Regions from separate parts of the Kitasatospora sp. NPDC043949 genome, predicted to be linked through region 1. Evidence: predicted binding sites of a transcription regulator. Region 1 holds the regulator's gene; each other region holds the start of a gene.
The links. Region 1 encodes HrcA, which represses chaperone genes, less so after heat shock. Its sites were predicted from a motif close to TTNGCACTCNGNNNNNCNGAGTGCNAA; they were not measured.
Positions count from the first base shown of each region.

Region 1 (10,458 bases):
TTGCTGGGGATGGCGGCGATCTGGCCGGTGACCTTGGTGAGCGCGGAGGCGAGGGCGCTGGGCCGGCCGGTGAGCTGGGCGGCGGCGCGGTCGGCGGCGAGTTCCCGGTAGCGGGACAGGAGCCGGGTGAGCAGGAAGCTGATGGCGTAGACGACCATCGACACCAGCGGGATGATCAGGGCGACGATGGCCGCGTTCTGGTCGTTGTTGTTGCGGTTGCCGCCCATGAACCCGCCGTACATGGCGATCCGGGTCATGGCCCCGGCGAGGACGCCGAGGAAGCCGGCGATGGTCATCACCGCGACGTCCCGGTGGGCGACGTGGGACAGCTCGTGGGCGAGGACGCCCTCCAGTTCCTCGGGCTCCAGCCGGCGCAGCAGGCCGGTGGTGACGCACACCACGGCGTTCTGCGGGTTGCGGCCGGTGGCGAAGGCGTTCGGCATGTCGTTGTCGGCGACCGCCACCCGGGGTTTGGGCATGTCGGCCAGCGCGCAGAGCCGGTCGATGGTGCCGTGCAGTTGCGGGTACTGCTCAGGGGTCACCTGGTGGGCGCCCATCGCCCGTTCGGTGATCTTGTCGCTGAACCAGAACTGGGCCACGAACAGCCCGCCGGAGATCAGGACGATCAGTGGCCAGGCGCCGCGCAGCAGCACGATCAGCAGACCGGTGAAACCGACGTACAGCAGCCCGATCACGAACATCGTCACGACCATGCGGCCGGTCAGACCGCGGTCGGGCGCGAAACGGGTGTGCTGGCCCGAGCTCGACATTGCTTGCTCCTCCATTCGCCGTCGTCTTCGATGCTGCCACCCGGACGGCCCCGCGGCACCACCCCCGCGCCGGGAACTGCGGGCAGGATCACTCCGGCCGGGCCGTTCCTGCCGTTGGGCCCGGGCCTTACACTGGCAGGTACGGTTTTGGCACTCGCAGGTTCAGAGTGCCAAAGCGGGTGCCGGAGCCGGGATCCTCCCGGAGCGGGCAGCAGCATGCGTGACACGAACGGACAACGTGCGAAGACGGAGGTGTGTGCCCCATGGCCGGTGAGGTTCGCCAGCTGGACGACCGCAAGCTCGCCGTGCTCCGCGCGATCGTCCAGGACTACGTGGGCACCGAGGAGCCGGTCGGCTCCAAGGCCCTGGTGGAGCGGCACAACCTCGGAGTCTCCCCGGCGACCGTCCGCAACGACATGGCGGCGCTGGAGGAGGAGGGCTACATCCACCAGCCGCACACCAGCGCCGGGCGCATCCCCACCGACAAGGGGTACCGCCTGTTCGTCGACAAGCTCGCCGAGGTCAAGCCGATGAGCGCCCCCGAGCGCCGGGCGATCCGGCACTTCCTGGACGGCGCCGTCGACCTGGACGACGTGGTCATGCGGACGGTGCGGCTGCTCGCCCAGCTCACCCGGCAGGTCGCGGTGGTGCAGTACCCCTCGCTGTCGCGGTCCACCGTCCGGCACATCGAGCTGGTGGCGCTGGCCCCGACCAAGGTGATGCTGGTCCTGATCACCAACACCGGCCGGGTCGAGCAGCGGATGGTCGACTGCCCGGGCCCGGTCGGCGAGACGGTCCTGGCGGACCTGCGGGCCCGGATCAACGCGCGGGCCGTCGGCCAGCGGCTGCCGGACGTGCCGGGGTTCCTGGAGGAGCTCCCGGCGGGTTTCGAGCCGCCGGACCGCCCGACCGTCAGCACGGTCCTGGCGACGCTGTTCGAAGCGCTCGCCGAGCAGAACGAGGAGCGGATCATGCTGGCCGGCACGGCCAACCTGACCCGCTTCGGGCACGACTTCCCCCTGACCATCCAGCCGGTGCTGGAAGCCCTGGAGGAGCAGGTCGTCCTGCTCCGCCTCCTGGGTGAGACGGCGGACGCCGCGATGACGGTCCGGATCGGGCGGGAGATCGCCTACGAGGGGCTGAATTCCACCTCGGTGGTGTCGGTCGGCTACGGTTCGGGCGACGAGAGCGTGGCCAAACTGGGTGTGATCGGTCCGACCCGGATGGACTATCCGGGCACAATGGGGGCGGTGCGTGCGGTGGCGCGGTACGTGGGCCAGATCCTGGCCGAGTCGTAGCACAGGCCGCCGTCGGAACCTCTGACGGCGGTGTCCAGTCGCAGCACTACTACAGGCGGAACAAGCGGAGCATTTGGTGGCCACGGACTACTACGCGGTACTCGGCGTCCGACGGGATGCGGGGCAGGACGAGATCAAGAAGGCCTTCCGGCGCCTGGCACGCGAACTGCACCCGGACGTCAACCCGGACCCGAAGACGCAGGAGCGGTTCAAGGAGATCAACGCCGCTTACGAGGTGCTCTCCGACCCGCAGAAGCGCCAGGTCTACGACCTCGGAGGTGACCCGCTCTCGCCGGGCGGCGGGGGCGCGGGCGGCTTCGGCGCGGGGGCGGCCGGCTTCGGCTTCTCCGACATCATGGACGCCTTCTTCGGCGCCGCGGCCGGCCAGCGCGGCCCGCGCTCGCGCACCCGCCGCGGCCAGGACGCCATGATCCGGCTGGAGATCACCCTGGAGGAGGCCGCCTTCGGCACCACCAAGGAACTCCAGGTCGACACCGCCGTCACCTGCACCACGTGCAGCGGCGAGGGCGCGGCCCCCGGCACCTCCGCGCAGACCTGCGACATGTGTCGCGGCAGGGGCGAGGTCTCCCAGGTCACCCGGTCGTTCCTGGGCCAGGTCATGACCTCCCGTCCCTGCCCGCAGTGCCAGGGCTTCGGCACCGTCGTGCCGACCCCGTGCCCGGAGTGCGCCGGCGACGGCAGGGTCCGCGCCCGGCGCACCCTGACCGTCAAGATCCCGGCCGGTGTCGACAACGGCACCCGGATCCAGCTGGCCGGCGAGGGCGAGGTCGGCCCCGGCGGCGGCCCGGCCGGCGACCTGTACGTCGAGATCGCCGAGACCACCCACACCGTCTTCCAGCGGCGCGGGGACGACCTGCACTGCACCGTCACCATCCCGATGACGGCCGCGTCCCTCGGCACCCAGGTGCCGCTGCAGACCCTGGACGGGCTGGAGGAGGTCGACATCCGGCCCGGCACCCAGTCCGGCCAGTCGATCCCGCTGCACGGCCGCGGCATCACGCACCTGCGCGGCGGCGGCCGGGGCGACCTGATAGTGCATGTCGAGGTGCAGACGCCCACCAAGCTCGACCCCGAGCAGGAGGAGCTGCTGCGCCGGCTCGCGGTGCTGCGCGGCGAGGAGCGGCCGTCCGGCCAGTTCGCGCCGGGCCAGCAGGGCCTGTTCTCGCGCCTCAAGGACGCGTTCAACGGCCGCTAGGCCCTAGGCCGGGGCCGCTACTGGGCCCTGGCCGTCCGCGCGGGGGTGCCGGGTTCTGCCCGGCGCCCCTTTCGCGTTCCCGATCCGCCCCACCCCCCGGAGGTTCCCCGCATGACCGCCCCCGTCTTCGTCGTCGAGACCGAGCGGATCGCCGCCGCCGCGCCCGGCTCCGTGGTGCGCCTCGACGGGCCGGAGGGGCGGCACGCGGCCGCGGTGAGGCGGCTGGCGGCGGGCGAGGCGGTGACCCTCGCCGACGGGCTGGGCCTCGGGGTGGACGGGACGGTCGCCGCGGTGCTCGGCAAGGACGCGATCGACGTCACGGTGGCCGCCGTCCGCCGGGAGCCCGAGCCGGCGCCGCGGATCGTCGTCGTCCAGGCGCTGCCCAAGGGCGACCGCGGCGAGCTCGCGGTGGAGACCATGACCGAGGTCGGCGTGGACGTGATCGTCCCGTGGGCCGCCTCGCGCTGCATCACGCAGTGGAAGGGCGACCGGGGCGCCAAGGCACTCGCCAAGTGGCGGGCCACCGCCCGGGAGGCCGGCAAGCAGTCCCGCCGGCTGCGCTTCCCCGAGGTGCGCGAGCCGGCGACCACCCGGCAGCTGGCGCCGCTGCTGGCCGGGGCCGCGTTCGCCGCCGTGCTGCACGAGGAGGGCGCCGAGCCGCTGGCGCTGGCCGCGCTGCCCGCGGCCGGGGACGTGGTGCTGGTGGTCGGCCCGGAGGGCGGGGTCTCCCCGGAGGAGCTGGCCGCGTTCGCCGAGGCGGGCGCCGGGCCGTACCGGCTGGGCCCCTCGGTGCTGCGCACCTCCACCGCCGGGGTGGCCGCCGGCGCCCTGCTGCTGGGGCGCACCGGCCGCTGGTCGTAGCCGGCCCGCCCGTGCGGTCGGAGTCTGCCCGAACCGGCCCGCGCCGTGCGCGCACGTGCCTACGCTGACCGCGTGACGGAACCCCTGAGCACCTCCGCGGGCGCCTACCTGCGCCACCCCCATCTGCACGGTGACCTGGTCACCTTCGTCGCCGAGGACGACGTCTGGCTGGCCCCGCTGGACGGTGGCCGGGCCTGGCGGCTGACGGCCGATCACGTGCCCGTCCGGCACCCCCGGTTCGCCCCCGACGGGCGGCACATCGCCTTCACCTCCACCCGGGACGGCGCGCCCGAGGTGCACGTGGTGCCGGTGGACGGCGGGCCGTCCCGGCGGCTCACCCACTGGGGCAGCGAGCAGACCGAGGTGCGGGGCTGGACGGCCGACGGGCGCCCGATCGCCCTCACCACCGCCGGCGAGGCGACCCTGCGCCGCAGCTGGGCGCACGCCGTGCCGCTGGACGGCGGCGAGTCGGTGCGGCTGCCGTACGGGCCGGTCGGCGGGCTCGCCTTCGAGCCGGGCGGCGACCGCGTGCTGCTGGGCACCGTCAACAACCGCGAGCCGGCCTGGTGGAAGCGCTACCGGGGCGGCCGGGCGGGCAAGTTGTGGATCGGGCGGGACGCATTCGTCCGCGTCCACGAGGAGTTGGACGGCCAGCTCGACTCGCCGCTGTGGGTGGGGGACCGGATCGCCTTCCTCTCCGACCACGAGGGCGTCGGCGAGCTCTACTCCAGCCTCCCGGACGGCTCCGACCTGCGCCGCCACACCACCGACCCGGACGGCTTCTACGCCCGCAACGCCGGCACCGACGGCACCCGGACGGTGTTCCACCGGGCCGGCGACGTCTGGCTGCTGGACGACCTGGCGGGAGCCGCGCCCCGCCGCCTCGACATCCGGCTGGCCGGCCCGCGCAGCGGCCGTCGCCCCCGCCCGGTGCACGCCGCGCACTGGCTGGAGTCCGCCGCCCCCGACCGCACCGGCCGGGCCGGCGCCGTGGTGGTGCGCGGCGACGTGCACTGGCTGACCCACCGCGAGGGCCCGGCCCGGGTGCTGGACGAGACCCCGGGGGTGCGCGGGCGGCTGGCCCGGGTGGTGCCGGGCGAGGACGGCGCCCAGGGCGTGCTGTGGGTGTCCGACGCCGAGGGCGAGGACGCCCTGGAGTTCGCCCCCGACGCGCAGGGCGCCGAGCGCCGCCGGCTGGCCGCCGGGCGGATCGGCCGGGTCAACTCCCTGGCGGTGTCCCCGGACGGCAAGCAGGCCGCGCTCGGCGTGCACGACGGCCGGGTCCTGCTGGTCGCGCTCGCCGACGGCACCGTGCACGAGCTGGACCGCAGCGCCGACGGCGAGGTCAGCGGGCTGGCCTTCAGCCCGGACTCGGCCTGGCTGGCCTGGTCGCGGCCGGTGCACCGGCTGGGCCCGTACTCGCTGCGCCAGATCGTGCTGGCCGACCTGGTGGCCCGGACGGTCGGCGAGGTCACCCAGGAGCGCTTCATCGACACCTCGCCGGCCTTCACCGCGGACGGCCGCTACCTGGCGTTCCTGTCGGTGCGCAACCTCGACCCGGTCTACGACTCGCACGTCTTCGACCTGTCGTTCCCCAACGGCTGCCGCCCGTACCTGATCACGCTGGCCGCCGACACGCCGTCCCCGTTCGGGCCGCAGCGGGCCGGGCGCCCGCTCGGCGGGGAGGAGGACGAGCCGCGCGGCAGGAGGGCGGACGGCGAGGAGGCCGCCGGCGACGCCGCGCCGGTGACCAGGGTCGACCTGGACGGCATCGCGGACCGGATCGTCCCGTTCCCGGTCGAGGGCGGCCGGTTCGACGCGCTCAGGGCGGCCAAGGACGGCGTGCTGTGGACCCGCGCCCCGCTGCTCGGCGAACTCGGCGACGAGGCGGCCTCGCCCGAGGACGAGCGGCCCCGGCCGGTGCTGGAGCGCTTCGACCTGAAGAAGCGCCGCGTCGAGCAACTGGTGCACGGCGTGGACGGCTTCGCGGTCAGCGGGGACGGCACCCGGGTGGCCGTGCTGGACGGGGGCGAGCTGCGGATCGTCCCGGCCGAGCACAAGGCGGGTGGTGAGGACGACGAGGTGGGCGTCGACCTGGCCCGGCTGCGGGTCACCGTCGACCCGGCCGCCGAGTGGCGGCAGATGTACGCCGAGAACGGCCGCCTGATGCGCGACAACTTCTGGCGCCCCGACCTCGGCGGCGTCGACTGGGCCGGCGTGCTGGACCGCTACCGGCCGCTCGTGGAACGCCTCGGCTCGCACGACGACCTGGTCGACCTGCTCTGGGAGGTGCACGGCGAACTCGGCACCTCGCACGCCTACGTCATCCCGTACGGCCGGTACACCGAGCCGGCCCGGCGCCAGGGCCTGCTCGGCGCGGACCTCGCCAAGGACGGCGACCGGTGGCGGATCGCCCGCATCCTGCCCGGCGAGTCCTCCGATCCCCGGGCCCGCTCGCCGCTGGCCGCGCCCGGCGCCGCGATCCGCCCGGGCGACGCGGTCCTCGCCGTCAACGGCCGCCCGGTGGACCCGGTCACCGGCCCGGCCCCGCTGCTGGCCGGCACCGCCGGGCAGCCGGTCGAGCTGACCGTGGCCGGCAAGGACGGCACCGACCGGCGCCACCCGGTGGTCGTCCCGATCGCCGACGAGGAGCCGCTGCGCTACCACGACTGGGTGGCCGGGCGGCGGGCCGCGGTGCGCGAGCTGTCCGGCGGCCGGCTCGGCTACCTGCACATCCCCGACATGCAGTCGGCCGGCTGGGCCCAGATCCACCGCGACCTGGCCGTGGAACTGGCCAGGGACGGCGTGATCGTCGACGTCCGGGAGAACCGCGGCGGCCACACCTCGCAGCTGGTGATCGAGAAGCTCGCCCGCCGGATCGTCGGCTGGAACGCCATCCGGGACACCGACCACCCGGTGCCCTACCCCCTCGACGCCCCGCGCGGGCCGGTCGTCGCGCTCGCCAACGAGTTCTCCGGCTCGGACGGCGACGTCGTCAACGCCGTCATCCAGACGCTCGGCATCGGCCCGGTGGTCGGCACCCGCACCTGGGGCGGGGTGATCGGCATCGACAGCCGCTACCACCTGGTCGACGGCACCCTGGTCACCCAGCCCAAGTACGCGTACTGGCTGGAGAACTACGGCTGGGGCGTGGAGAACCACGGCGTCGACCCGGACGTCGAGGTGCCGATGGCCCCGCACCAGTGGGCCGCCGGCGAGGACCCGCAGCTGGCCGAGGGCGTCCGGATCGCCCTCGCCGCGCTCGCCGCGGCCCCGCCCCGCACGGCCCCGCCGATGCCCTGGGCGTAGGGCGCGCCCCCGCCGCCCCGGCGGGCGGGAGAGCAGCCGAACGGGAGGTCGGCCCGGCCGACTTCCCGCTAGGCTGCGCCCGTACGGCCCCAGACCAGACACGAACCGAGGAGAAGCCGATGGCCGGCGAGCCGCAACCCGACTGCCTGTTCTGCAAGATCGTTGCGGGCGAGATCCCGGCGACCGTGGTGCGCAAGACCGAGCGCGTCCTCGCCTTCCGCGACATCGCCCCCAAGGCGCCGCTGCACGTCCTGGTCATCCCGCACGTCCACTACCCGAACGCCGCCGCGCTGGCCGCCGCCGAGCCGGAGATCGCCGGTGAACTCCTCGCCGAGGCGGGCGCGGTGGCCAGGGATGAGGGCGTCGAGGACTACCGGCTGATCTTCAACACCGGCGCCGGCGCCGGCCAGACGATCTTCCACGCCCACGTCCACGTGCTCGGCGGCAAGCCGATGACCGAGAACATGGTCTGACCTACGTGTCACAGCGCGAACTCGTCGTCCTCGGCACCGCCAGCCAGGTGCCCACCCGGCACCGCAACCACAACGGCTACCTGCTCCGCTGGGACGGCGAGGGCCTGCTGTTCGACCCCGGCGAGGGCACCCAGCGGCAGATGCTGCTGGCCGGCGTCTCGGCCACCCAGATCACCCGGATCGCCGTGACGCACTTCCACGGCGACCACTGCCTGGGCCTCGCCGGGGTGATCCAGCGGATCAACCTGGACCGCGTCCCCCACCCGGTGGACGTCTACTTCCCGGCCTCCGGCGAGGTCTACTTCGAGCGGCTGCGGCACGCCACCGCCTACCACGAGACGGCCGTCCTGCGGCCCCGGCCGATCGACGAGCCGGGCCCGCTGCCCGCGCCCGGTGCCCGCTTCGCGCTGGACGCCGTGCGGCTGTCGCACCCCGTGGAGTCCTTCGGCTACCGGCTGTCCGAGCCGGACGGCCGCCGCCTGGTGCCCGAACGCCTCGCCGCGCTGGGCGTCTTCGGCCCCGCGGTCGGCCGCCTCCAGCACGAGGGGGCGATCGAGGCGGACGGCCGGCGGGTCACCCTGGAGGAGGTCAGCGAGCCCCGGCCGGGCCAGCGCTTCGCCTTCGTGATGGACACCCGGCTCTGCGACGGCGTGTACGAACTCGCCGAGGGCGCCGACCTGTTGGTCGCCGAGTCGACCTTCGCCGACGCCGACGCCCGGCTCGCCGAGGAACACGGCCACCTCACCGCCGGGCAGGCCGCCAAGGCCGCCGCCGAGGCCGGTGTGCGCACCCTGGTGCTGACCCACTTCTCCCAGCGCTACCCGGACCTCGGCCAGCACCTGGCCGACGCCCGCAAGCACTTCGACGGCGAGCTGGTGATCGCCGCCGACCTCACCCGGGTGCCCGTCCCCGTCCGGCGCCAGCCGTGAACCCGGCCCGCACCCCGTGAAAAGTGCTCGCGCCGCCCCCCGATCTGCCGCAGCATCGTCGGGTGCGGCCCCGCCGCCCGCCGCGGCGACCACGTGCGCGGCGTACCCTGGTGCCCCGGAGAGACCGATCGGCACACGACACCACGGATGGGATGAGGCAGGCCCAGCGCCGACCTATGAGTGACACATCGCAGACCCGTACGAACGGACAGTCGCGCCCCGAACCGGCCGACGACGGTCGCGTCAGCGCCCGGATCGTCATCCCCGAGAAGCACCCGATGGTCACCCTGCTCGGCACGGCGGACTCGCTGCTGCGCGTGATCGAGCAGGGCTTCCCCGCCGCCGACATCCACGTCCGCGGCAACGAGGTGACCGCCACCGGAGCGCGCGCCGAGGTCGCCCTCGTGCAGCGGCTCTTCACCGAGATGATGCTGGTGCTGCGCACCGGCCAGCCCTTGACGGAGGATTCCGTGGAGCGCTCCATCGCCATGCTCCGCGGTGCCGCGGAGGACCCGGACAGCCCGGCGCCGTCCCAGGTGTTCACCGCGAACATCCTGTCCAACCGGGGCCGCACGATCCGCCCCAAGACCCTCAACCAGCAGCGCTACGTCGACGCGATCGACAAGCACACGATCGTCTTCGGCCTCGGCCCGGCCGGCACCGGCAAGACCTACCTCGCGATGGCCAAGGCCGTCCAGGCCCTCCAGGCCAAGGAGGTCAACCGGATCATCCTGACCCGCCCGGCCGTCGAGGCGGGGGAGCGGCTGGGCTTCCTGCCCGGCACCCTCTACGAGAAGATCGACCCGTACCTGCGCCCGCTGTACGACGCGCTGCACGACATGATGGACCCGGACTCCATCCCGCGCCTGATGGCGGCCGGCACCATCGAGGTCGCGCCGCTGGCGTACATGCGCGGCCGCACCCTCAACGACGCCTTCATCATCCTGGACGAGGCCCAGAACACCTCGCCCGAGCAGATGAAGATGTTCCTCACCCGCCTCGGTTTCAACTCCCGGGTGGTGGTCACCGGCGACACCAGCCAGATCGACCTCCCGGGCGGCACCCGCAGCGGCCTCAAGGTCGTCCAGGACATCCTGGCCGACGTGCCCGACATCCACTTCTCCGTCCTCACCAGCACCGACGTGGTCCGCCACAAGCTGGTCGGCCGGATCGTGGACGCCTACGAACGCTGGGACGCCAAGCAGGAGGCCGAGGAGAACTCCTCGCCCGCCCGCAAGCCGGCCCAGCGGCGCGGCTCCCGCGCACCCCGTCAGTCCCATCGCACCGAAAGCTGAGTACGCAGCCCGTCATGTCGATCGACATCGCCAACGAGTCCGGTTGGGACGCCGATGAGGAAGCCATCCTCGACGTCGCCCGCTTCGCCCTGGACAAGATGCGGATCCACCCGCAGTCCGAACTGTCCGTGATCCTGGTGGACGGAGCGGCGATGGAGGAGCTGCACATCCAGTGGATGGACCTCCCCGGCCCCACCGACGTGATGTCCTTCCCGATGGACGAGCTTCGCCCCGGCAAGGAGGGCGAGGAACTGCCGCAGGGCCTGCTCGGCGACATCGTGCTCTGCCCGGAGGTCGCCGAGCAGCA
Region 1 is NZ_JBWKEQ010000001.1:341,554-352,011, reverse strand. It holds gene htpX (zinc metalloprotease HtpX) at 1-770, opposite strand, end outside; gene hrcA (heat-inducible transcriptional repressor HrcA) at 1,034-2,068, shown strand; gene dnaJ (molecular chaperone DnaJ) at 2,145-3,284, shown strand; gene AC07AL_RS01735 (16S rRNA (uracil(1498)-N(3))-methyltransferase) at 3,396-4,145, shown strand; gene AC07AL_RS01730 (S41 family peptidase) at 4,218-7,454, shown strand; gene AC07AL_RS01725 (histidine triad nucleotide-binding protein) at 7,574-7,927, shown strand; gene AC07AL_RS01720 (ribonuclease Z) at 7,933-8,856, shown strand; gene AC07AL_RS01715 (PhoH family protein) at 9,033-10,151, shown strand; gene ybeY (rRNA maturation RNase YbeY) at 10,166-10,458, shown strand, end outside.

Region 2 (10,458 bases), on a different contig from region 1:
GTAGCGCAGCGCCAGCGGATGGACGTAGGCGAGCAGGGCGTCGATGGCCGGGCCCTCACCGCGGACGGCGGCCGCGACGAGCTCGCCCACCAGCGGGGAGCCGCCCGCGCCGAGCACCGGCGGTCGACCGGGGCCGGGCACCGCGCCGGGGCCGCCGGGGTCGGCGTACGACGGATCGCCACCCGGGCCGGAGGGCTCGGCCTCCACCGGGTCCGCCTGGCCGGCCGCACCGGCGACGTCGTCACGCATCGGTCCATGGTGCCTGGTCGAGCGGGAAAACGCGGCACCGCGTCCGGAGTTGTGCACCGGAACGTTATGCGCTGCGGCGCCGTACGGCGTGCCGCCGCGCACCACCGGCCCCTCCTGCACCGTGCCGCCTCCCGCCCCGCCGCCGTCGGTGGTCCCGTCCTTCGCGCCGTCCGCCGCATGTCCCGCGGCCGTGTGGTTCGCCGCAGTGCCTGTCCGCTGGTCCCCGAGGTGCTCCACTCCTCCATGGTGCAACCTCGGGACCGTAACGTCACACGCCCGGACGGCGTCCGTCCCGGGAACCGCCGGCGGCGCGCCGCAGCCGGCGGCGCCACCGGCGGTCAGCGGACCAGGCCCCAGCGGAAACCCAGCGCCACCGCGTGCGCGCGGTCGGAGGCCCCGAGCTTCTTGAACAGCCGTCGGGCGTGGGTCTTGACGGTGTCCTCGGACAGGAACAGCTCGCGGCCGATCTCGGCGTTGCTGCGGCCGTGGCTCATGCCCTCCAGCACCTGGATCTCACGCGCCGTCAACGTGGGCGCCGCGCCCATGTCGGGGCTGCGCAGCCGGCGCGGGGCGAGCCGCCAGGTCGGGTCGGCGAGGGCCTGGGTGACGGTGGCCCGCAGCTCGGCGCGCGAGGCGTCCTTGTGCAGGTACCCGCGGGCGCCCGCGGCCACCGCGAGCGCGACCCCGTCGAGGTCCTCGGCGACGGTGAGCATGATGATCCGCGCGCCCGGATCGGCGGACAGCAGCCGCCGGACCGTCTCGACCCCGCCGAGGCCGGGCATCCGGACGTCCATCAGAACGAGATCGGAGCGGTCGGCCACCCAGCGGCGGAGGACCTCCTCCCCGTTCGTCGCGGTGGTGACCCGGTCCACACCGGGTACGGTCGCGACCGCGCGGCGAAGCGCCTCGCGGGCGAGCGGGGAATCGTCGCAAACGAGAACGGAAGTCATGACCGTCGTCCTCCGCAGCTGATCCGCGTCACGTTGAGCCTCCTGGCTGGTACGAACCTCTCCGACACGGCCGATCGGCGACAGAGTCCGTGCTGATCGCCTCAAATTCCGCGCGATCGTTCCCGACGTCCGGCGCCCGCTAACCGCCTCCGCACTTCCAACGACCGTCACTCGAATGAGTTACGGCCTTCGGGGCCATCTCCACCACTGTACGTGGCCAACCCATTACCGATCAGCCGCATCGCGGTGCACACGCCGCACTTTTCCCCAGCTCGCGCGCGGTGGGCGCACGACCCGCACACCGGTGCGGAGTGTCGCGCGCCCGTCGGCCACCCGAATGCCACGCCCGCGCCCGCCGAACCCCTTGCCCACTTTGCCCGTTTTTATAGCTTTCGTATGGTCATTGACTGTTGTGCCACTCTGTGGGTGACTTGTCCATGGAGTTGCCGTAAGTCATATTTCCAGGTGTCCACACCAGTGCATCGACGCCCGCCGCGCCGCCCAGCAGCAGCCCGCTGAGCGCCGGCCCACGGCCGACGAGCCTCTGAAGGGAATGAGCCATGGCAGATTTCTCCCGCCTCCCAGGTCCCAACGCGGACCTCTGGGACTGGCAGCTCTCCGCAGCCTGCCGTGGCGTGGACAGTTCGCTCTTCTTCCACCCCGAGGGCGAACGCGGGGCCGCGCGGAGTTCGCGCGAGGCCAGTGCCAAGGAGGTCTGCATGCGCTGCCCGGTGATCACCGAGTGCGCGGCGCACGCGCTGGCGGTCCGCGAGCCGTACGGCGTCTGGGGCGGGATGACCGAGGACGAGCGCGAGGAGATGCTGGGGCGTTCGCGGCACCGGCTGGTGGAGGTCCCGCTGACCCCGCCGGCGATCGCCCGGCGCTAGCCCCGCCTCCACGGCGCGCCGTGAAGAAACGTTTCCTCTCGGCGTCCCGGGCTGTTCAAGCCCAGTCCAGAACGCTCAGGCCCCAGAGGTCAGCGCCCGGCCGACCCCGCCAGCCTCTCCAGCATCAGCGCCACGGCCGGCACCTCGGCCAGATCCGGCAGGGTCAGCGCGACCACCTGCCGCACCGCCGGCGCCCCCGCGGCCGTCCGCACCGGCACCGTCGACACCCCGTCCGGGCGCACCGACTCCAGCGCCAGCCGGGGCAGCACCGCCACCCCCAGCCCGGCCGCCACCAGGCCGACCACCGCCGGATAGTCGTCGGTCGCGAAGTCGATCCGGGGCTCGAAGCCCGCCCCCGCGCACAGCTCCACCAGGTGCCCCCGGCACTGCGGGCAGCCCGCGATCCACTGCTCCCCCGCCAGCTCGGCCAGCTCCACCGGCCTGCCGCGCCCCGCCAGCCGGTGCGCGGCGGGCAGCAGGCCCACCAGCGGGTCGTCCAGCAGCGGGGTGACCACCAGATCGGACCAGTCGGAGCCGGCGCTCAGCTGCTGCGCCTCCAGGTTGGCCTCGGCCCGCGCCTCGCGCGGCGTCCCGTGCGCGGGCGCCGGCAGCGCGGCGCCGCCGTCGGACTGCGGGTAGCGGAAGGCCAGCGCGATCTCGCACTCGCCGCCGCGCAGCATCGCCAGCGACTCCGGCGGCTCCGCCTCGACCAGCGACACGCGCACCCCCGGATGGCTGTCCCGCAGCCGGGCGACCGCGGGCGGCACCAGGGTGGAGCTCGCGGTCGGGAAGGAGACCAGCCGCACCCGCCCGGCCCGCAGCCCGGCGATCGCGGCGATCTCCTCCTCGGCCGCGGAGAGCCCGGCCAGGATCCCGGTGGCGTGCTTGAGCAGCACCCGCCCCGCCTCGCTGAGCTGCATGCCCCGGCCGGAGCGGACCACCAGCGGGGTGTCCACCGACTTCTCCAGGGCCTTCATCTGCTGGCTGATGGCGGGCTGCGTACAGCCCAGCTCGCGGGCGGCGGCGGAGAAGGAGCCGGTGCGGGCGACGGCACGCAGAACGCGCAGGTGACGGGCCTCGATCATGCCTCAGTTATAAGGCAATCTTTGCCAATGGCAAAATTCTGCTGATGATTGAAGCCTCAAACGCCAAACACGCCGGAGGCCCGGCCGCACCCCGAGGGGCGCGGACCGGGCCTCCGGTCGACCGTCAGGCGTCAGTGCGAGTGGCCGTGACCGTGGCCGTGGCCCGCCTCGGCCTCCTCTTCCTTCTTCTCCACCACGAGGGTCTCGGTGGTGAGCAGCAGGGAGGCGATCGAGGCCGCGTTCTCCAGGGCGGAGCGGGTGACCTTGACCGGGTCGATGACGCCGGCCTTCACCAGGTCGCCGTACTCGCCGGTGGCCGCGTTGTAGCCCTGGCCGATCTCCAGCTCGGCGACCTTGGAGGTGATGACGTAGCCCTCCAGGCCGGCGTTCTGGGCGATCCAGCGCAGCGGCTCGTGCAGCGCCTTGCGGACCACCGCGACACCGGTCGCCTCGTCACCCGACAGGCCCAGGCCGCCGTCCAGCACCTTGGCGGCGTGCACCAGGGAGGCGCCGCCACCGGCGACGATGCCCTCCTCGACCGCGGCACGGGTCGCCGAGATGGCGTCCTCCAGGCGGTGCTTGCGCTCCTTCAGCTCCACCTCGGTGGCGGCGCCGACCTTGATGACGCAGACGCCGCCGGCCAGCTTGGCCAGGCGCTCCTGCAGCTTCTCGCGGTCCCAGTCGGAGTCGGTGGCGGCGATCTCACCCTTGATCTGGGCGACGCGGCCGGCCACGGCCTCGGTGTCACCGGCACCGTCGACGACGGTGGTCTCGTCCTTGGTGATGGTCACGCGGCGGGCGGTGCCCAGCACGTCCACGCCGACCTGGTCGAGCTTGAGGCCGACCTCCTCGGAGATGACCGTGCCGCCGGTCAGGGTGGCCAGGTCGCCGAGGATCGCCTTGCGGCGGTCGCCGAAGCCCGGGGCCTTGACGGCGACCGCGTTGAAGGTGCCGCGGATCTTGTTCACCACGAGGGTGGACAGCGCCTCGCCGTCGACGTCCTCGGCGATGATCAGCAGCGGCCGGGAGGCACCGCCCTGGAGGATCTTCTCCAGCAGCGGCAGCAGCTCCTGGATGGAGGAGATCTTGCCCTGGTTGATCAGGATGTACGGGTCCTCCAGGACCGCCTCCTGCCGCTCCGCGTCGGTGACGAAGTACGGCGACAGGTAGCCCTTGTCGAACTGCATGCCCTCGGTGAAGTCCAGCTCCACGCCGAAGGTGTTCGACTCCTCGACGGTGATGACACCGTCCTTGCCGACCTTGTCGATCGCCTCGGCGATCAGCTCGCCGACCTGGGTGTCCTGGGCGGAGAGGGACGCGACGGCGGCGACGTCGTCCTTGCCCTCGATCTCGCGGGCCACCGAGAGCAGGTGCTCGGAGACGGCGGCGACGGCCTTGTCGATGCCCTTCTTCAGGGCGGCCGGGCCGGCACCGGCGGCGACGTTGCGCAGACCCTCGTTGACCAGGGCCTGGGCCAGCACGGTGGCGGTGGTGGTGCCGTCACCCGCGACGTCGTTGGTCTTGGTGGCGACCTCCTTGACGAGCTGCGCGCCAAGGTTCTCGTACGGGTCGTCCAGCTCGACCTCACGGGCGATGGTGACACCGTCGTTGGTGATGGTCGGGGCGCCGAACTTCTTGTCGATGACGACGTTGCGGCCCTTGGGGCCGATGGTCACCTTGACGGTGTCGGCCAGCTTGTTGACACCGCGCTCCAGCGAGCGGCGGGCGTCCTCGTTGAACTGCAGGATCTTCGCCATGTTCCCTATTCCCTCGGGGCTTCGGCCGGCCCACCGGCCGCCGGACTACGTGAACCAACAACCACGCCCCGGGCCCCTGTCACTTGGGACACGGATCCGGGGCGGGTCGGAACGACTTACTTCTCGATGATGGCGAGAACGTCGCGGGCGGAAAGAACCAGGTACTCCTCGCCCTGGTACTTCACCTCGGTGCCGCCGTACTTCGAGTACAGGACGATGTCACCGACGGCGACGTCGAGCGGCAGACGCTGGCCGTCCTCGAAGCGGCCCGGGCCGACGGCCAGGACGACGCCCTCCTGGGGCTTCTCCTTGGCGGTGTCCGGGATAACCAGGCCGGAGGCCGTGGTGGTCTCGGCGTCGAGCGGCTGGACCACGATGCGGTCCTCAAGCGGCTTGATGGCAACCTTGCTGCTGGTGGTCACGTCCGAGCTCCCCTTCGGAGATTACGGGGTTTCTAACGGGTAGGAGCGAACCTGTGGGCCTGCCGTCGCGGGGGTCAGGCACACGTCTTCGCGTTAGCACTCCCCCAGTGGGGAGTGCCAAGGACGACCATAGGCCGGTGTTAGCACTCAGTCAACCAGAGTGCCAACGGCGCGCCCGGGCATCCCGAACCGCGGGCGCGGAGCCGTACTCCTGTGCGACCACCCCGCCCCGGGCGGACTCCCGCCGCGAACCGCGACCCCGCCCACCGCGCCGGCCATCGGAGCCGGTGGGGCCGCCAACCCGCCAGAATGGCCCCGTGGACACCGAGAACCTCCAGCCCCTACTGGCCCCCGAGGGCCAGGCCCTGCTCGCCGAACTGCGCGAGTTCACGCCCGAGGAGGAGCTGGCGCTGGCCACCAGGCTGCGGCGGGAGCACCCGGCCGAGCTGGTGTCGGCGGCCTTCGGGCAGGCCCGGCTGCGGCAGCGGGCGCGGGCGAAGTTCGGGGCGGACGCCGACCTGATGTACTTCACGCCCAACGGCGTCGAGCAGTCCACCCGGCGCAGCGTGGCCGAGTGGCGGGCGCGCCGCTTCGCCGAGCTGGGCGTCCGCCGGCTGGCCGACCTGTGCTGCGGCATCGGCGGGGACGTGCTGGCGCTGGCCAGGGCCGGGATCGAGGTGCTGGCTGTCGACAAGGACCCGGCGGCCTGTGCCGCCACCGCCGCCAACGCGGCCGCGCTGGGCCTGGCCGACCTGGTCCGGGTGCGCTGCGCGGACGTCGCCGAGGTGGACGTCACCGGCTACGACGCGGTGTTCACCGACCCGGCGCGGCGGACGGCGCGCGGCCGGGTGTTCGACCCGGAGGCGTACGCCCCGCCGCTCTCCTGGGCGATCGAGGCCGGCCGCCGGACCCCGATCGGCGCGCTGAAGGTGGCCCCGGGCATCCCGCACGAGGCCGTCCCGGCCGACGCCGAGGCGGAGTGGGTCTCCGACCACGGCGACGTGAAGGAGGCGGTGCTCTGGTTCGGCACCGGGGCCGCCCGCCCGCACCGCGCCACCCTGCTGCCGCAGGCCGCCAGCCTCACCGGCGGCGACCTGCCCGACCCGCCGGCCGGCCCGGTCGGGCGCTACCTGTACGAGCCGGACGGCGCGGTGATCCGGGCCCACCTGGTGGCCGAGGTGGCCGAGCAGGTGGGCGGTCGGCTGATCGACCCGAAGATCGCCTACCTGACCTCGGACCAGCTGGTGGCCACCCCGTACGCGCACGCCTTCGAGCTCACCGACGTGCTGCCGTTCCACATCAAGCGGCTGAAGGCGCTGCTGCGCGAGCGCAGGGTCGGCACGGTGGTGATCAAGAAGCGCGGGATGGCGATCACCCCGGAGGAGCTGCGCCGCCAGCTCAAGCCCTCCGGGCCGAACGCCGTCACGGTGATCCTCAGCCGCACCGACAACGGGCCGCTGATGATGCTCGGCCGACCCGCCTGAGGCGGCTGCGCGGCGGGCGCCCGGACTACGAGGCGGGCGCCTGGATGTAGTCCTCCAGCCGGGCCACCGAGAAGCCCTGCTCCTGGATCCGGGCCAGCAGGTCGCCGAACATCTGGGTCATCGTGGCGCCCTTGAGCTCCTTCGGGCCGCGGAAGTGCGCCAGGATGATGTCGCCGGACTTCAGCTTCTTGTCCGCCGCCTGGTACTGCATGTCGTGGATCTGCATCGACTCGCGCCAGAGCACCATCGCGCGCGGGCCGCACTGCTGGACCGAGTTGTTCAGCGTGGGGGTGTTGGCACCGTCCCCGAACGGCGGGCGGAACAGCAGCGGGGCGGTGCCGTACTGCTGGGTGAGCGCGGACTGCGCGTCGCAGATCTCGGACTTCTGCTTCTCCGCCGGGATCTTGCTCATCACCGGGTGGTCCACGGTGTGGTTCTGGATGTGGTTGCCGAGCGCCTGGAGCGGCTTGAAGTAGCCGTAGTCGTTCTTGACGATGTCCCGGGTCAGGAACATCGAGATCGGCACCTTGAGCTCGGTCAGCATCTCGACGAACTTCGGGTCCTTCTCGGCACCGTCGTCGATGGTGATGAAGACGACCTTGTCGCTCGTCTTCACCTCGCTGAACACCGGTACGGGGCCGGTCCGTTCGAGCTTGATGGGCTTGTCCGCGGGCGGCGCGGGGGCCGGCGCCAGCGGCTTGAGGTTCCACTTCGCCCAGGCCGCCGGGTCCCCGCCGGCCGGGGCCGGGGTGGTGGGCGTGCCGGCCGGGCTGGTCGGCACGGCGCCTCCGCCGGTGGGCTGGGGCGTGGCCGCCGAGCTACCGCCGGCCGCCGCCGGGGCGGCGGCGCCCCCGTTGTCGCCGCATCCGGTGGCCAGGGCCAGCAGGGCCAGCGCCCCCACCGCGTACGTCCTGGTCCTGCTCCGACCGTCCCTGTTCACCGCAGCGCGCTCCCGGTTCCCGTCCAGCTTCTTCTCAGCTATGCACGGTAGCGGTCGGGGCGGCGGTTCCCGGACGGGGCCTATTCGACGTGCTCGCTGCTGAAGGACCAGCGGTGCACCGGGCGGCCGAGCAGGTCGGCCGGCGGGTCGGCGACCGGCACCGGCTCGCCGGTCCACCAGGTGATCAGCAGCACGCGTTCGCCGGGCGCGCCGAGCAGCTCGGTGCGGACCAGCCCGGCCGAGCCGCGCACCGACGGCAGCACCACCTCCCGTACCCAGGAGGCGAGTTCGGCCCCACGGCCGGCGGCGGCGCGGGCCTCCCACATCGCGGCGACGGTCACTTGGCGCCACCGGTGAGGGCCTGGTACGCCTGGCCGTGGACGTCGCCGTGCCGGACGTCCGCGGCTGGCACGTGCGCCTCGGTCACCGGCAGCGAGGAGTCGGCGGACAGGTCGAGCGCGGACGGCGTGCGGTCGCGCCACACCATCTCGGAGCCCAGCGCGGCCACCATCGCGCCGTTGTCGGTGCACAGGCCCGGCCGGGGCACCCGCAGCCGGATGCCGGCCCGGTCGCAGCGCTGCTGGGCCATCTCGCGCAGCCGCGAGTTGGCGGCCACCCCGCCGCCGATCATCAGGTGGTCGACGCCGTTGTCCCGGCACGCCTTGACGGCCTTGCGGGTGAGTACGTCGGTGACGGCCTCCTGGAAGGACGCCGCCACGTCGGCGATCGGCACCTCCTCGCCGGCCCGGCGCTTGGCCTCCACCCAGCGGGCGACGGCGGTCTTCAGGCCGGAGAAGGAGAAGTCGTACGCGGGGTCGTTGCGGCCGCTCAGGCCGCGCGGGAAGGCGATCGCCTTGGGGTCGCCCTCGCGGGCGGTGCGGTCGACCACCGGGCCGCCCGGGAAGCCCAGGCCGAGCACCCGGGCGACCTTGTCGAAGGCCTCGCCGGCCGCGTCGTCGATGGTCGCGCCGAGCGGGCGGACGTCGCTGGTGATGTCCTCGCTGAGCAGCAGCGAGGAGTGCCCGCCGGAGACCAGCAGCGCCATCGTCGGCGACGGCAGCCGGCCGTGCTCCAGCTGGTCGACGCAGATGTGCGAGGCGAGGTGGTTGACCCCGTACAGCGGCTTGTCCAGCGCCCAGGCGTACGCCTTGGCAGCGCTGACACCGACCAGCAGCGCCCCGGCCAGGCCGGGGCCTGCGGTGACCGCGATGCCGTCCAGGTCGCTCGCCTTGACGCCGGCGGTGTCCAGGGCGCGCTGGATGGTCGGGACCATCGCCTCCAGGTGGGCGCGGCTGGCGATCTCCGGGACGACGCCGCCGAAGCGGGCGTGGTCGTTGACGCTGGAGGCGACCGCGTCGGCCAGCAGCGTGGTGCCGCGCACGATGCCGACGCCGGTCTCGTCGCAGGAGGTCTCGATGCCGAGGACGAGCGGTTCGTCAGCCATGGCGGGTGTCCTTAAGGTCCTTCGGGTCAGTGCTGGGGTGGTCGAGGCGCATCACCAGCGCGTCGACGTTGGCGGGCTGGTAGTAGCCGCGCCGGATGCCCACCGGTTGGAAGCCGAAGCGCTCGTACAGCTGCTGGGCGCGCGGGTTGTCCACCCGCACCTCCAGCAGCAGTTCGGCGCAGCCGCGGCGGGCGGCCTCCCGGATCAGGTCGGTGAGCAGCGCCGCGCCGAGGCCGGCGCCCTGGTGGCGCTGGTCGACGGCGATGGTCTGGACGTCGCCCTCGCCGGCGATCGCCATCAGCCCGGCGTAGCCGACGACGGCGCCGTCCGCGTTGGTGGCGACGGTGTAGTGGCGGGTGCCGCCGGGGTGGGTCTCGGCCAGCTCGGACCAGTACATCCCGGTGGACCAGGCGTCCTCGGGGAAGAGTCGCAGCTCCAGCTCCATCACCGGCGCGATGTCCCACCAGCGCATCGGGCGCAGGGTGGTGCCGTGTTTCACGCCGGGAGCACCGCCTTGCCCCCTAGAACGTTCTTGAAGGCGGCCGGCACCTGGGCGTCCGGGCGGCGCAGGTACAGCGGGACGTTCGGCAGCAGCTCGCGGCCGGCCGCCAGCTCGGCGGCGGCGAAGCCCGCCAGGGCGCCGGCCGACACGTGCTCGGGGCCGTGCGCGCCGGGGAAGGTCTCGGGGTAGAGCAGCGCGCCGGCGCCGACCGACCGCGGGCGCGGGGCCAGCTCGGCGGGGCGGTCCACGCCGGGGCCCTCGGTGCGGTGGCCGTCGGCGTCGTAGGAGGCCCAGTAGACCTCCTTGCGGCGCGCGTCGGTGGCCACCGTGAACGGCTGCCCGGCCAGGCCCTCGGCGCGGGCCTGGTGGGCGATCGCGTCCAGGGTGCAGACGCCGTGCACCGGCAGCCCGAGGGCGTGGCCGAGCGCGGCGGCGGTCACCAGGCCGACCCGCAGGCCGGTGTACGGGCCCGGGCCGACTCCCACCGCGATGCCGGTGAGCCGGTGCTTGTCGACGCCGGCCGCCCGCAGGACCTGGTCGATCGCGGGCAGGAGCAGTTCGCCGTGGCGCCGGGCGTCGACCTGGTGGGTCTCGGCGAGGACGGCCGTGCCGTCGTGGACGGCGGCGGTGACGGCGGGGGTAGCGGTGTCGAACGCGAGCAGCAGCACGGGTCAAGGTTAGACCGACGTTGGTCCGACCGGCTGATCGACCGGGCGTGCCGCCCGGGAACACACATCC
Region 2 is NZ_JBWKEQ010000003.1:146,284-156,741, reverse strand. It holds gene shbA (RNA polymerase sigma factor ShbA) at 1-249, opposite strand, end outside; gene AC07AL_RS04410 (response regulator transcription factor) at 588-1,199, opposite strand; gene AC07AL_RS04405 (WhiB family transcriptional regulator) at 1,760-2,086, shown strand; gene AC07AL_RS04400 (LysR family transcriptional regulator) at 2,176-3,171, opposite strand; gene groL (chaperonin GroEL) at 3,303-4,928, opposite strand; gene groES (co-chaperone GroES) at 5,045-5,350, opposite strand; gene AC07AL_RS04385 (THUMP-like domain-containing protein) at 5,668-6,834, shown strand; gene AC07AL_RS04380 (polysaccharide deacetylase family protein) at 6,860-7,774, opposite strand; gene AC07AL_RS04375 (hypothetical protein) at 7,855-8,115, opposite strand; gene tsaD (tRNA (adenosine(37)-N6)-threonylcarbamoyltransferase complex transferase subunit TsaD) at 8,112-9,218, opposite strand; gene rimI (ribosomal protein S18-alanine N-acetyltransferase) at 9,211-9,690, opposite strand; gene tsaB (tRNA (adenosine(37)-N6)-threonylcarbamoyltransferase complex dimerization subunit type 1 TsaB) at 9,714-10,388, opposite strand.
Region 2: a site for HrcA is predicted at 5,491-5,517, ahead of groES (co-chaperone GroES). Genes of this name have one in related genera too.

Region 3 (10,458 bases), on a different contig from region 1:
GCCCAGCGCGATGAACAGGAAGCGGTCGACGCCCCGGCCGGCGCCGAGCCGGCCCTCGGCCAGGCCGCCCGAGCGCACGTCGTGGCCGAGCGCGACGGGGATGGCGGCGCGGTCGGGCCCGGCCAGGCGCTCGCCCAGGAGCTTGCGCAGCGGGAGGTCCCGCCAGCCGAGGTTGGCCGAGTAGACCGCGATGCCGTTCCTCTCGTCGATCGTGCCGGGGACGGCGACGCCGGCCGCGAGCGGGGCGACGCCGAAGCGGCCCCGGCCCTCGTCCGCCAGGTCGGCGGCGAAGTCGAGGATGGCGGTGACCACGGCGTCCGTGCCGTGCTCCCGCCCGGTCGGTCGGCGTGCTTCGAACAGCACGGAGCCGTCCTGGGCGAGCAGCGCGGCCTTCATGCCGGTGCCGCCTACATCGAGTGCGATGACGTGCTTCACGGAGGACAGTTTCCCTTGGTCGGGTAGAAGAGGTCTAGTCCAGTTGTCGGATTGGTCTGGTCCAAAGTAGGTGAGCTTTGTCGCAGATGGGGGCAGTGTGAGCGGCTTTGCGCCGGGCGCCTTCCGTTCACCTTCTGTTGCGCATCGTGCAATGACGTCCGCACTTCGATAACTACTCGGCGGGCTCGGCACAGTGGTGTGGACCACTGCCCGGTGGGTTTGGCAGTGTTGCGCCTCCCCCCTCCCGGATTCCCCCGTCCGGTCGCAGTTCTCCCCTGAAGGCGGTACCCGCGTTGAACAGGCGCGCCCACGTTCCCACCCGCGTCCTCGGCACCGCGCTGGCCGGAGCACTGGTACTCACCGCCGTCAGCGCCTGCGGCGGGCAGGAGGACGGGCCGGTCACCCTCAAGCTGGTCGCCGCCGACTACGGGGAGAGCGCCGACACCAGCTCCAAGCTGTACTGGGACGAGATCGCGCGCGGCTTCGAGGCCGCCAACCCCGGCATCAAGGTCGACGTCGAGGTGGACAGCTGGACCGACATCGGCAAGAAGGTCGACGACATGATCGCGGCCGGCAAGTCCCCCGACCTGCTGCAGACCGGCGGCTTCGCCGACCAGGTCGCGGCGGACCGGCTGTACCCGGCCGCCGACGTGCTCTCGATGGACACCCAGGCCAATTTCCTGGACACCTTCGCGCACGCCGGGCAGGTGCTCGGCACCCAGTACGGCATCCCGTTCGTCTCCTCCTCCCGGGTGCTCTTCTACAACAAGGCGGTCTTCCGCCAGGCCGGCATCACCCAGCCGCCGGCCACCTGGAACGAACTGCGCCAGGACGCCGAGAAGATCAAGGCCAAGGTGCCGGGCGTGACCCCGTACGGGCTGCCGCTCGGGCCGGAGGAGGCACCGGCCGAGTCCATGCTGTGGACGCTGAGCGGCGGCGGCAGCCTCTCCGACGACGTCGGCAACTACACCATCGACAGCACCCAGAACCAGGCCACCTTCAGCTGGCTGAAGAACAACCTGGTGGCCACCGGGCTGACCTATCCGGACCCGGGCAAGATGAACCGCACCCCGGTCTTCCAGGACTTCGCGGCCGGGAAGGTCGCGATGCTGAACGGGCACCCGACGCTGCTGCGGATGGCCACCGCCGGGAAGATCGACTTCGGGACGGCGCCGATCCCCAAGAAGGACGGCGTGGGCAAGACCGGCAGCCTCGGCGTCGCGGACTGGATGATGGCGTTCAAGGCCAACGGGCACAAGAACGAGATCAAGAAGTTCCTGTCCTTCGCCTACTCCCGCGAGTTCCAGCTGAAGTTCGACGAGCAGTACAACCTGCTGCCGGTCACCCAGGACGCGTTCAACCAGATGACGTCCGACCCGAAGCACGAGGACCTCAAGCAGTTCGCGGTCGGGCTGACCAACGCCAGCTTCTACCCGTTCGGGGACCCGGCCTGGGGCGACGTCAGCAACCGGATCAAGGCCGGGATCGGGCAGGCCGTCACCGGCGACCCGAAGCAGGCGCTCGCCGGGCTGCAGGACGCGGCGGTGAAGGAGGCGGCCCGGGTCCGCAAGTGAACCCGGGCCGGGGTGCCCTCCAGGGGCGGGGGCGTCAGGGGCGGGCTCGTCAGGGGAGCGTGATGGCGTAGGCCTTGCGGAGCGTCTCGTGGACCGTCCAGGTGGTCCGGTCGCCCTCGCGCAGCACGGCGCAGTCGCCCGGGCCGACCTCCAGGGTCGGGCCGCCCTCGACCTCGATGGTGGCCCGGCCGCTGAGCACCACGAACAACTCGTCGGCCTCCACGTCGGTGACCACGCCGGGGGTGATCTGCCAGATGCCGCGCAGCTGGCGGCCGTCGGGGGACTCGGCGAGGACCAGGCCGGAGACCTCCGGGGTGCCGGAGACGATCTGGGCCGGGTCGAGCGGATCGGGTTCGAGGTCGGCGGTGGGGATGTGCACGGCGAAGCTGGGCGTGGTCATACCGCCGACGCTAGCCGGGGCGGCCGGGTGCCGGAGGGCGCACAGTGTGTCCGGCTCACGCGGGAGAATGACACTCCGTAGTGATGGCGGAGGTGTCCTGGTGGGCGAGCTGAGTGAGCGGGACGTGGCGGTGCTGGCCCTGGAGGGGCGGCAGTGGCGGACGGCCGGGGCCAAGGAACGGGCGATCCGGGAGGAACTGGGGCTCTCCTCCACCCGGTACTACCAGCTGCTGAACGCGCTGCTGGACCGGCCGGAGGCCCTGGCGCACGCCCCTGTCCTGGTGAACCGGCTGCGCCGGATCCGGGAGGCCCGGCGGGCGGCACGGTAGCGGGACGGGGCCGCGGGGTAGGGCTCGGGCATGGGCTTTGACGAGAAGTGGGCGCCGGTCACGGCTGCCGGGCGGGACGGGCTGCGGGCGATCCTGGCGGCGCCGGGCGAGGCGGTGATCGCGCTGGACTTCGACGGGACGCTGGCGCCGATCGTGGCGGATCCCGATCGGGCGCGGGCACATCCGGGGGCGGCGGCCGCGCTGCGGGCGCTGGTGCCGGCGGTGCGGGCCGTGGTGGTGGTGACGGGTCGGCCGGCCGCGCTGGCGGCGGAGTACGGCGGCCTGGACGGGCTGCCCGGGGTCGTGGTGCTGGGGCACTACGGCGCCGAGCGCTGGGAGGGCGGCGAGGTGACCGCGCCGCCGGTGCACCCCGGGGTGGCCGGGGCGCGGGCGGCGCTGCCTGGCCTGCTGGCGGCGGCGGGGGCGCCCGAGGGGACGTGGCTGGAGGACAAGGGGCGCTCGCTGGCGGTGCACACCCGGCGCACGGCGGCGCCCGAGGAGACGCTGGAGCTGCTGCGGGCGCCGGTCGGCGAGCTGGCGGCCGGGCACGGGCTGGTGGTGGAGCCCGGGCGGCTGGTGCTGGAGCTGCGGCCGCCGGGGGTGGACAAGGGCGCGGCGCTGACCGGCTTCCTGCGTGAGCGCGGGGCAGGTTCGGTGCTGTACGCGGGGGACGACCTGGGGGACGTGGCGGCCTTCGCGGCGGTGGAGAAGCTGCGCGGCGAGGGGGTGGCGGGGCTGCTGGTGTGCAGCGGCGCGGTGGGGGACGCGCCGGTGCGCGAACTCGCCGACCGGGCCGACCTGGTGGTCCCGGGCCCGGCCGGCGTGGTGGAGCTGCTCGCGGCGCTGGGCGCGGCCGTCGGCGCGGTCTGAGCCGGGCGGCGGCGCGTTGAGCGAGTTCAGAGCGCGTTGAGCTGGTTCACAGCGCGTTGAGCTGGTCGAGGAACCACTGCTGCGGGGGCAGCGCGGTGGCCGCCGCCGCGAGGCGCTTGGTGCGGTCGGCGCGCTCCCCCTCGGGCATGGTGAGGCCGGCGTGCAGGGCGTCGGCGGTGGCGATGATGTCGTACGGGTTGACGGTGAGCGCGTCCTCGGCGAGTTCGGCGTGCGCGCCGGCCTCGCGGGAGAGCACCAGGGCGCAGCCGTGGTCGGACACCACCGGAACCTCCTTGGCGACCAGGTTCATGCCGTCCCGGATCGGGTTGACCAGGGCCACGTCGGCGAGCCGGTAGGCGGCCAGGGAACGCGGGAAGTCGTCGTCGACGTGCAGGATCAGCGGCTGCCAGGCGGGGGTGGCGAACTCGGCGTTGATGTCCTCGGCGAGCCGTTGGACCTGCGCGGTGTAGGCGCGGTACTCGGCGAGGTCGGTGCGCGAGGGGTAGGCGAAGGCGATGTGCACCACCCGGTCGTGCCATTCGGGGCGGGTGCGCAGCAGGTGCCGGTAGGCCTGGAGGCCGCGGACGATGTTCTTGCTCAGCTCGGTGCGGTCGACCCGGACGATGGTGCGCCGCCCGCCGACGGCCTCGCGGAGGGCGGCGAGGCGTTCGTCGACGTCCGGGCGGTGGGAGCGCTCGCGCAGGAAGTCGGCGTCGGCGCCGAGCGCGTGCACGCCGAGCCGGGTGGTGCGGCCGGCGTGGGTGACGGTCATGGCGTCCCGGTCGACCTCGGCACCGAGCAGGTCGGCGCAGCAGTCGGCGAAGGCCAGCGCCCAGCGGCGGGTCAGGAAGCCGGCCCGGTCGGCGCCCAGGATGCCGGTGAGGACGGCCTCGGCGACGTCGTCGGGCAGCAGCCGGAAGTACTCGGGCGGGGCCCACGGGGTGTGCGAGAAGTGGCCGATCCGCAGGTCGGGGCGGGCGGCGCGGAGCAGGGCAGGGGTCAGCGAGAGGTGGTAGTCCTGGACCAGCACGGCGGCCCCGGGGGCGGCCTCGGCGGCCAGCGCCTCGGCGAAGGCGGCGTTGTAGGCGCGGTAGGCGGCCCACTCGGTGCGGAACCCGGCGTCGAAGGCGGGGGCGGTGGGGGTGGCGTAGAGCAGGTGGTGGACGAACCAGAGGGTGGAGTTGGCGACGCCGTTGTAGGCGCGGGCGAAGGTGTCGGGATCGATGTCCAGCATGCGGACGGCCTGGCCGCCCACGTCGTGCCCGGCGAGGTCGAGGCGGCCGTCCGGGGCCCCTCTGGCGGCCTGCCGGTCGGCCGCGCCGAGGGCGGCGCAGACCCAGACGGCGTCGGGGTCGTCGATGGCGGAGAGGCCGGAGACCAGGCCTCCGCCGCCGCGGCGGAGGGTCAGCGTGCCGTCGTCCGCGGTGCCGAACGACACCGGTCCCCGATTGGAGGCCACCAGGACGGGGGCGGTGCCGGTCGCACTCGAACGTTCGGTCGTGAGATCGCCCATGGTTGGTACGTTGCCGGGGCTCCGGAGCGGCAAACCCTTTCGGTGGGTGTTCAGTGTCGGGTCGCGTACTCGGGCACGGTGTGCATGGGCGGGCGTTCCAGGGCGGTCACCGGGTGGGTGTGGGCGGTGAACTCCCGGCTCTGCGGGTCGCGGGTGAACTGGGTCAGCAGCGGGTGGACCAGGTCGGCCGAGGCCTTCAGCCGGTGGGTGCGGTCGAGGCGTTCGAGGGCGGTGCGGTAGATGGTGGCGGCCATCCGGCCGAGGGCCTGGCCGTCCTGGTGCCGGTGGTGCCGGACGCCGACGTCCACCTGGGCCAGGGCGTCCAGCCCGACCGTCTCCAGCGCGTCGACCAGCAGGCCGAGTTCGACGCCGTAGCCGGTGGGGAAGGGGAGCCGTTCGAGCAGCGCGCGGCGGGCCGCGTACTCGCCGCCGAGCGGCTGGACGAAACCGGCGAGTTCCGGCCAGTGCAGGTTGAGCAGCGGGCGGGCGACCAGTTCGGTGACCCGGCCGCCGCCGGCCGGGACCACCGCGCCCTCGGTCTCCAGCGGCCGGTCGTACATGGCCTTGACCAGCTGGATGTCCGGTTCGGTCAGCAGCGGGCCGAGGATGCCGGAGACGAAGGCCGGGTCGAACTCGCGCAGGTCGGCGTCGACGAAGCAGACGATGTCGCCGCGGGTGACCAGCAGCGAGCGCCAGAGCACCTCGCCCTTGCCGGGGACGGCGGGCAGCCGGGGCAGGATCGCGTCGCGGTACTCCACCCGGGCGCCGGCCCGGGCCGCGACGGCGGCGGTGGCGTCGGCCGAGCCGGAGTCGACCACGACGAGTTCGTCGACCAGCGGGAGGCGCTCCATCAGCTCGCGGCGGATGGTGCGGACGATGTCGCCGACGGTGGCCTCCTCGTCCAGCGCGGGCAGCACCACGCTGACCGTGTGGCCGGTCCGGCGCTTGGCCTCCAGCAGGGCGTGCACCGGCCGGTCGACCGCGCTCCACGAGCGGCGGCGCAGCCAGGACGCCGCCTGCGGGAGCAGCGCGGGGGTCGGTTCGGCGGGCACGGGACTCTCCTCGGCGGGGTCGGTGGGACGCGCCATCTCGCGTGGCGGACGATCCCGTTCGGGGTTGACGCCTTCGGATACAGTCTTCGTACAGCGGCCGGACCTTTGCACGCCGGGGTCGCCGTTGAGCACCACCACAATTTCACAAGCTCATCCAGAGGGACTGAGGGAACGGCCCGTTGACGTCCCGGCAACCTTCTCGCGCGGCTGTCTGTCGACAGGCCCCGGCGGGACAGGTGCCAATTCCGGCCTGTGGCGCGACCGTGCCACGGGGAAGATGAGGAGAGAGGCCTCCGCCATCATGGCTATCGACACTGTCGCACCCGCATCCGTGGACCTCGGCCCCGCCACCGCGCTGTCCTGTCGGGAGTGCGGCACCCGCTTCCCGCTCGGTCCGAGCTTCGCCTGCCTGGAGTGCTTCGGCCCGCTGGAGATCGCGTACGACTTCGGCAGCGAGGACGCCGAGGCGCTGCGCCGCCGGATCGAGGCCGGCCCGAGCTCGATCTGGCGCTACGCGCCGCTGCTGCCCGTCCCGGCCGACGTCGCCACCAAGCCCAACCTGAACCCCGGCTGGACCCCGCTGGTCAAGGCGGACAACCTGGGCCGCGAGCTGGGCTTCACCGCGCAGCTGCACATCAAGGACGACTCGGGCAACCCGACCCACTCGTTCAAGGACCGCGTGGTGGCCTGCGCCATCGAGGCCGCGCGGGCCTTCGACTTCACGACGCTCTCCTGCTCCTCCACCGGCAACCTGGCCGGCGCGGTGGGCGCGGCGGCTGCCCGGGCCGGCTTCAAGTCCTGCGTGTTCATCCCGCACGACCTGGAGCAGGGCAAGGTCGTCATGGCCGGGGTGTACGGCGGTGAGCTGGTCGGCATCGAGGGCAACTACGACGACGTGAACCGCTTCTGCTCGGAGCTGATCGGCGACCCGGCCGGCGAGGGCTGGGGCTTCGTCAACGTCAACCTGCGCCCGTACTACGGCGAGGGCTCCAAGACGCTGGCGTACGAGATCTGCGAGCAGCTCGGCTGGCGGCTGCCGGAGCAGATCGTCATCCCGATCGCCTCCGGCTCCCAGCTGACCAAGATCGACAAGGGGCTGCAGGAGCTGATCAGGCTCGGCCTGGTCGAGGACCGGCCGTACAAGGTTTTCGGTGCCCAGGCGGCGGGCTGCTCCCCGGTGTCGGCGGCGTTCAAGGCCGGCCAGGACGTGATCCGCCCGGTCAAGCCGGACACCATCGCCAAGTCGCTGGCGATCGGCAACCCGGCGGACGGCCCGTACGTGCTGGACATCGCCCGGCGCACCGGCGGCGCGGTCGAGGACGTCACCGACGCCGAGGTGGTGGACGCGATCCGGCTGCTGGCCCGGACCGAGGGCGTCTTCGCCGAGACCGCGGGCGGGGTGACCGTCGGCGTGCTGAAGAAGCTGGTGGAGACCGGCCAGCTGGACCCGGCCAAGGAGACCGTCGCGATCAACACCGGCGACGGCCTGAAGACCCTGGACGCCGTCGCCGGGGCCGGGATGACCGCCGTCATCCGCCCGACCCTGGCGTCCTTCCACGACGCCGGCCTCGCGTCCGCCTGAATCCCCCCACCCCGCTGGGCCCTGTCCGCTAGGAGAACCATGAGCGCCAACGTCCGTATCCCCACCATCCTGCGCACCTACACCGGCGGCGCCGCCGAGGTGGCCGCCGAGGGCGCCACCCTGGGCGAGGTCATCGCCGACCTGGAGAAGAACCACGCGGGGATCGCCGCCCGCATCCTGGACGACGCCGGCAAGCTGCGCCGCTTCGTCAACGTCTACGTGAACGACGACGACGTGCGCTTCGCCGAGGGCCTGGCGACCGGGATCGCGGACGGCGCCAGCGTCTCGATCATCCCGGCGGTGGCCGGCGGCTGCTGAGCCGCGCCCCGATCCGGGCACCCCGCCCGAGCCGCTCGTCCGACCGGCCGTCCGCGCGTACGGAATTCCGTTCTCCGTACGCACGGGCGGCCGGCCGCATTTCGGCGGGAATATGGCGGGGTCAAGTCGGAGTAGAGTGTGGCTCGGTTGGGAACAGGGCTTCCCCTCATCCTCACCCGCGAATCACCCGCGAATCGCCGGACGGTCGTCCGGCCGCTGAGACCGGTCGGGTGCCTGGGCCGTGAAACATGTCAGGCAGATGTCAGAATTCCCGCGGGGATTTGCAGTAATCCGTCCGCTATGTCCGGCGTGAAATGCCGAATTCCTCCCGCTTTGGCCCGTCCTGCCCCTTGGCGTGGTGCCGGAATTCCCCGCAGCTGACCCTGTTGCAGAGGGCGTCGATCCGGATACATTCAGCCGCGGTCGACGTAATCACCCGCTCACAGGGCGCCGTCAGGCACCCCCGGCGGAGGGTTGCGGCGTGCACGGCTGCGCCCAGGGGGGGTTCCCCGGGCCGGCCTTCAAACCAGACCCGGGCCCGCGACCTGCGGGCGCGTGAAGGGCCAGCACAGCACTAGGGGAGTTCGGAATGGCTCAGGGCACCGTCAAGTGGTTCAACGCGGAGAAGGGCTACGGCTTCATCGCGGTCGACGGTGGTGCGGACGTCTTCGTCCACTACAGCGCGATCCAGATGGACGGCTACCGCACCCTCGAGGAGGGCCAGCGGGTCGAGTTCGAGATCTCCCAGGGACAGAAGGGCCCGCAGGCGGACATGGTCCGCGCCGCGGTGTGACCCCCTTCCGACCCCAGGAGCTCGGCGCGGCCCACGGCTGGTGACCACTCGCTTCTCGACGGGCCCGTGCGACACGCGTCGTACGGGCCCGTCGGCGTTCCCCGGCGGGGAGTTGCGCGGGTCGGCGGGAGCGCCCCGGGCGGCTCGCGGGATCGCGATTGGGCTTGCACTCGACCACCCCGAGTGCTAATTATTGGCGTTAGCACTCACAGCGTGAGAGTGACAGCGGACCGGGTCGGTGAGGCCCCCGGGAGCGGTAGGGGAAAGGACCCCCGCACACCAGGGCCGTCCGTCGCGGGCACCCCTTGGTCCGAGCAGTCGACCGTGTCCCGGAGGACCACTTCTGATGGCCAAGATCATCGCCTTTGATGAGGAAGCTCGCCGCGGCCTTGAGCGTGGCATGAACCAGCTCGCCGACGCAGTGAAGGTCACGCTCGGCCCCAAGGGTCGCAACGTCGTGCTGGAGAAGAAGTGGGGCGCCCCCACGATCACCAACGACGGTGTCTCCATCGCCAAGGAGATCGAGCTCGAGGACCCCTACGAGAAGATCGGCGCGGAGCTCGTCAAGGAGGTCGCCAAGAAGACCGACGACGTCGCGGGTGACGGCACCACCACCGCCACCGTGCTCGCCCAGGCCCTGGTTCGCGAGGGTCTGCGCAACGTCGCCGCCGGCGCCAACCCGATGGCCCTGAAGCGCGGCATCGAGAAGGCCGTCGCCGCCGTCTCCGACCAGCTGCTGGCCCAGGCCAAGGACGTGGAGACCAAGGAGCAGATCGCCTCCACCGCCTCCATCTCGGCCGCCGACACCCAGATCGGCGAGCTCATCGCCGAGGCCATGGACAAGGTCGGCAAGGAAGGCGTCATCACCGTCGAGGAGAGCAACACCTTCGGTCTGGAGCTCGAGCTCACCGAGGGCATGCGCTTCGACAAGGGCTACATCTCCGCCTACTTCGCGACCGACCTGGAGCGCATGGAGGCGACCTTCGAGGACCCCTACATCCTCATCGCCAACTCCAAGATCGGCTCGGTCAAGGACCTGCTGCCGCTGCTGGAGAAGGTCATGCAGAGCGGCAAGCCGCTCGTCATCATCGCCGAGGACGTCGAGGGCGAGGCCCTGTCGACCCTGGTCGTGAACAAGATCCGCGGCACCTTCAAGTCCGTCGCCGTCAAGGCCCCGGGCTTCGGCGACCGCCGCAAGGCCATGCTCGGCGACATCGCCATCCTCACCGGTGGCACCGTGATCTCCGAGGAGGTCGGCCTCAAGCTGGAGAACGCCGGCATCGACCTGCTGGGCACCGCCCGCAAGGTGGTCATCACCAAGGACGAGACCACCATCGTCGACGGTGGCGGTGACAGCGAGCAGGTCGCCGGCCGCGTGAACCAGATCCGCGCCGAGATCGAGAACAGCGACTCGGACTACGACCGCGAGAAGCTCCAGGAGCGCCTCGCCAAGCTGGCCGGCGGCGTGGCCGTCATCAAGGCCGGCGCGGCCACCGAGGTGGAGCTCAAGGAGCGCAAGCACCGCATCGAGGACGCCGTCCGCAACGCGAAGGCCGCCGTCGAGGAGGGCATCGTCGCCGGTGGTGGCGTCGC
Region 3 is NZ_JBWKEQ010000011.1:72,443-82,900, forward strand. It holds gene AC07AL_RS11875 (ROK family protein) at 1-435, opposite strand, end outside; gene AC07AL_RS11880 (extracellular solute-binding protein) at 729-2,009, shown strand; gene AC07AL_RS11885 (cupin domain-containing protein) at 2,059-2,409, opposite strand; gene AC07AL_RS11890 (DUF3263 domain-containing protein) at 2,477-2,737, shown strand; gene otsB (trehalose-phosphatase) at 2,768-3,607, shown strand; gene AC07AL_RS11900 (alpha,alpha-trehalose-phosphate synthase (UDP-forming)) at 3,654-5,120, opposite strand; gene AC07AL_RS11905 (glucosyl-3-phosphoglycerate synthase) at 5,171-6,148, opposite strand; SAM riboswitch class I at 6,320-6,456, shown strand; gene thrC (threonine synthase) at 6,474-7,754, shown strand; gene AC07AL_RS11915 (MoaD/ThiS family protein) at 7,794-8,072, shown strand; gene AC07AL_RS11920 (cold-shock protein) at 8,662-8,865, shown strand; gene groL (chaperonin GroEL) at 9,212-10,458, shown strand, end outside.
Region 3: a site for HrcA is predicted at 9,029-9,055, ahead of groL (chaperonin GroEL). Genes of this name have one in related genera too.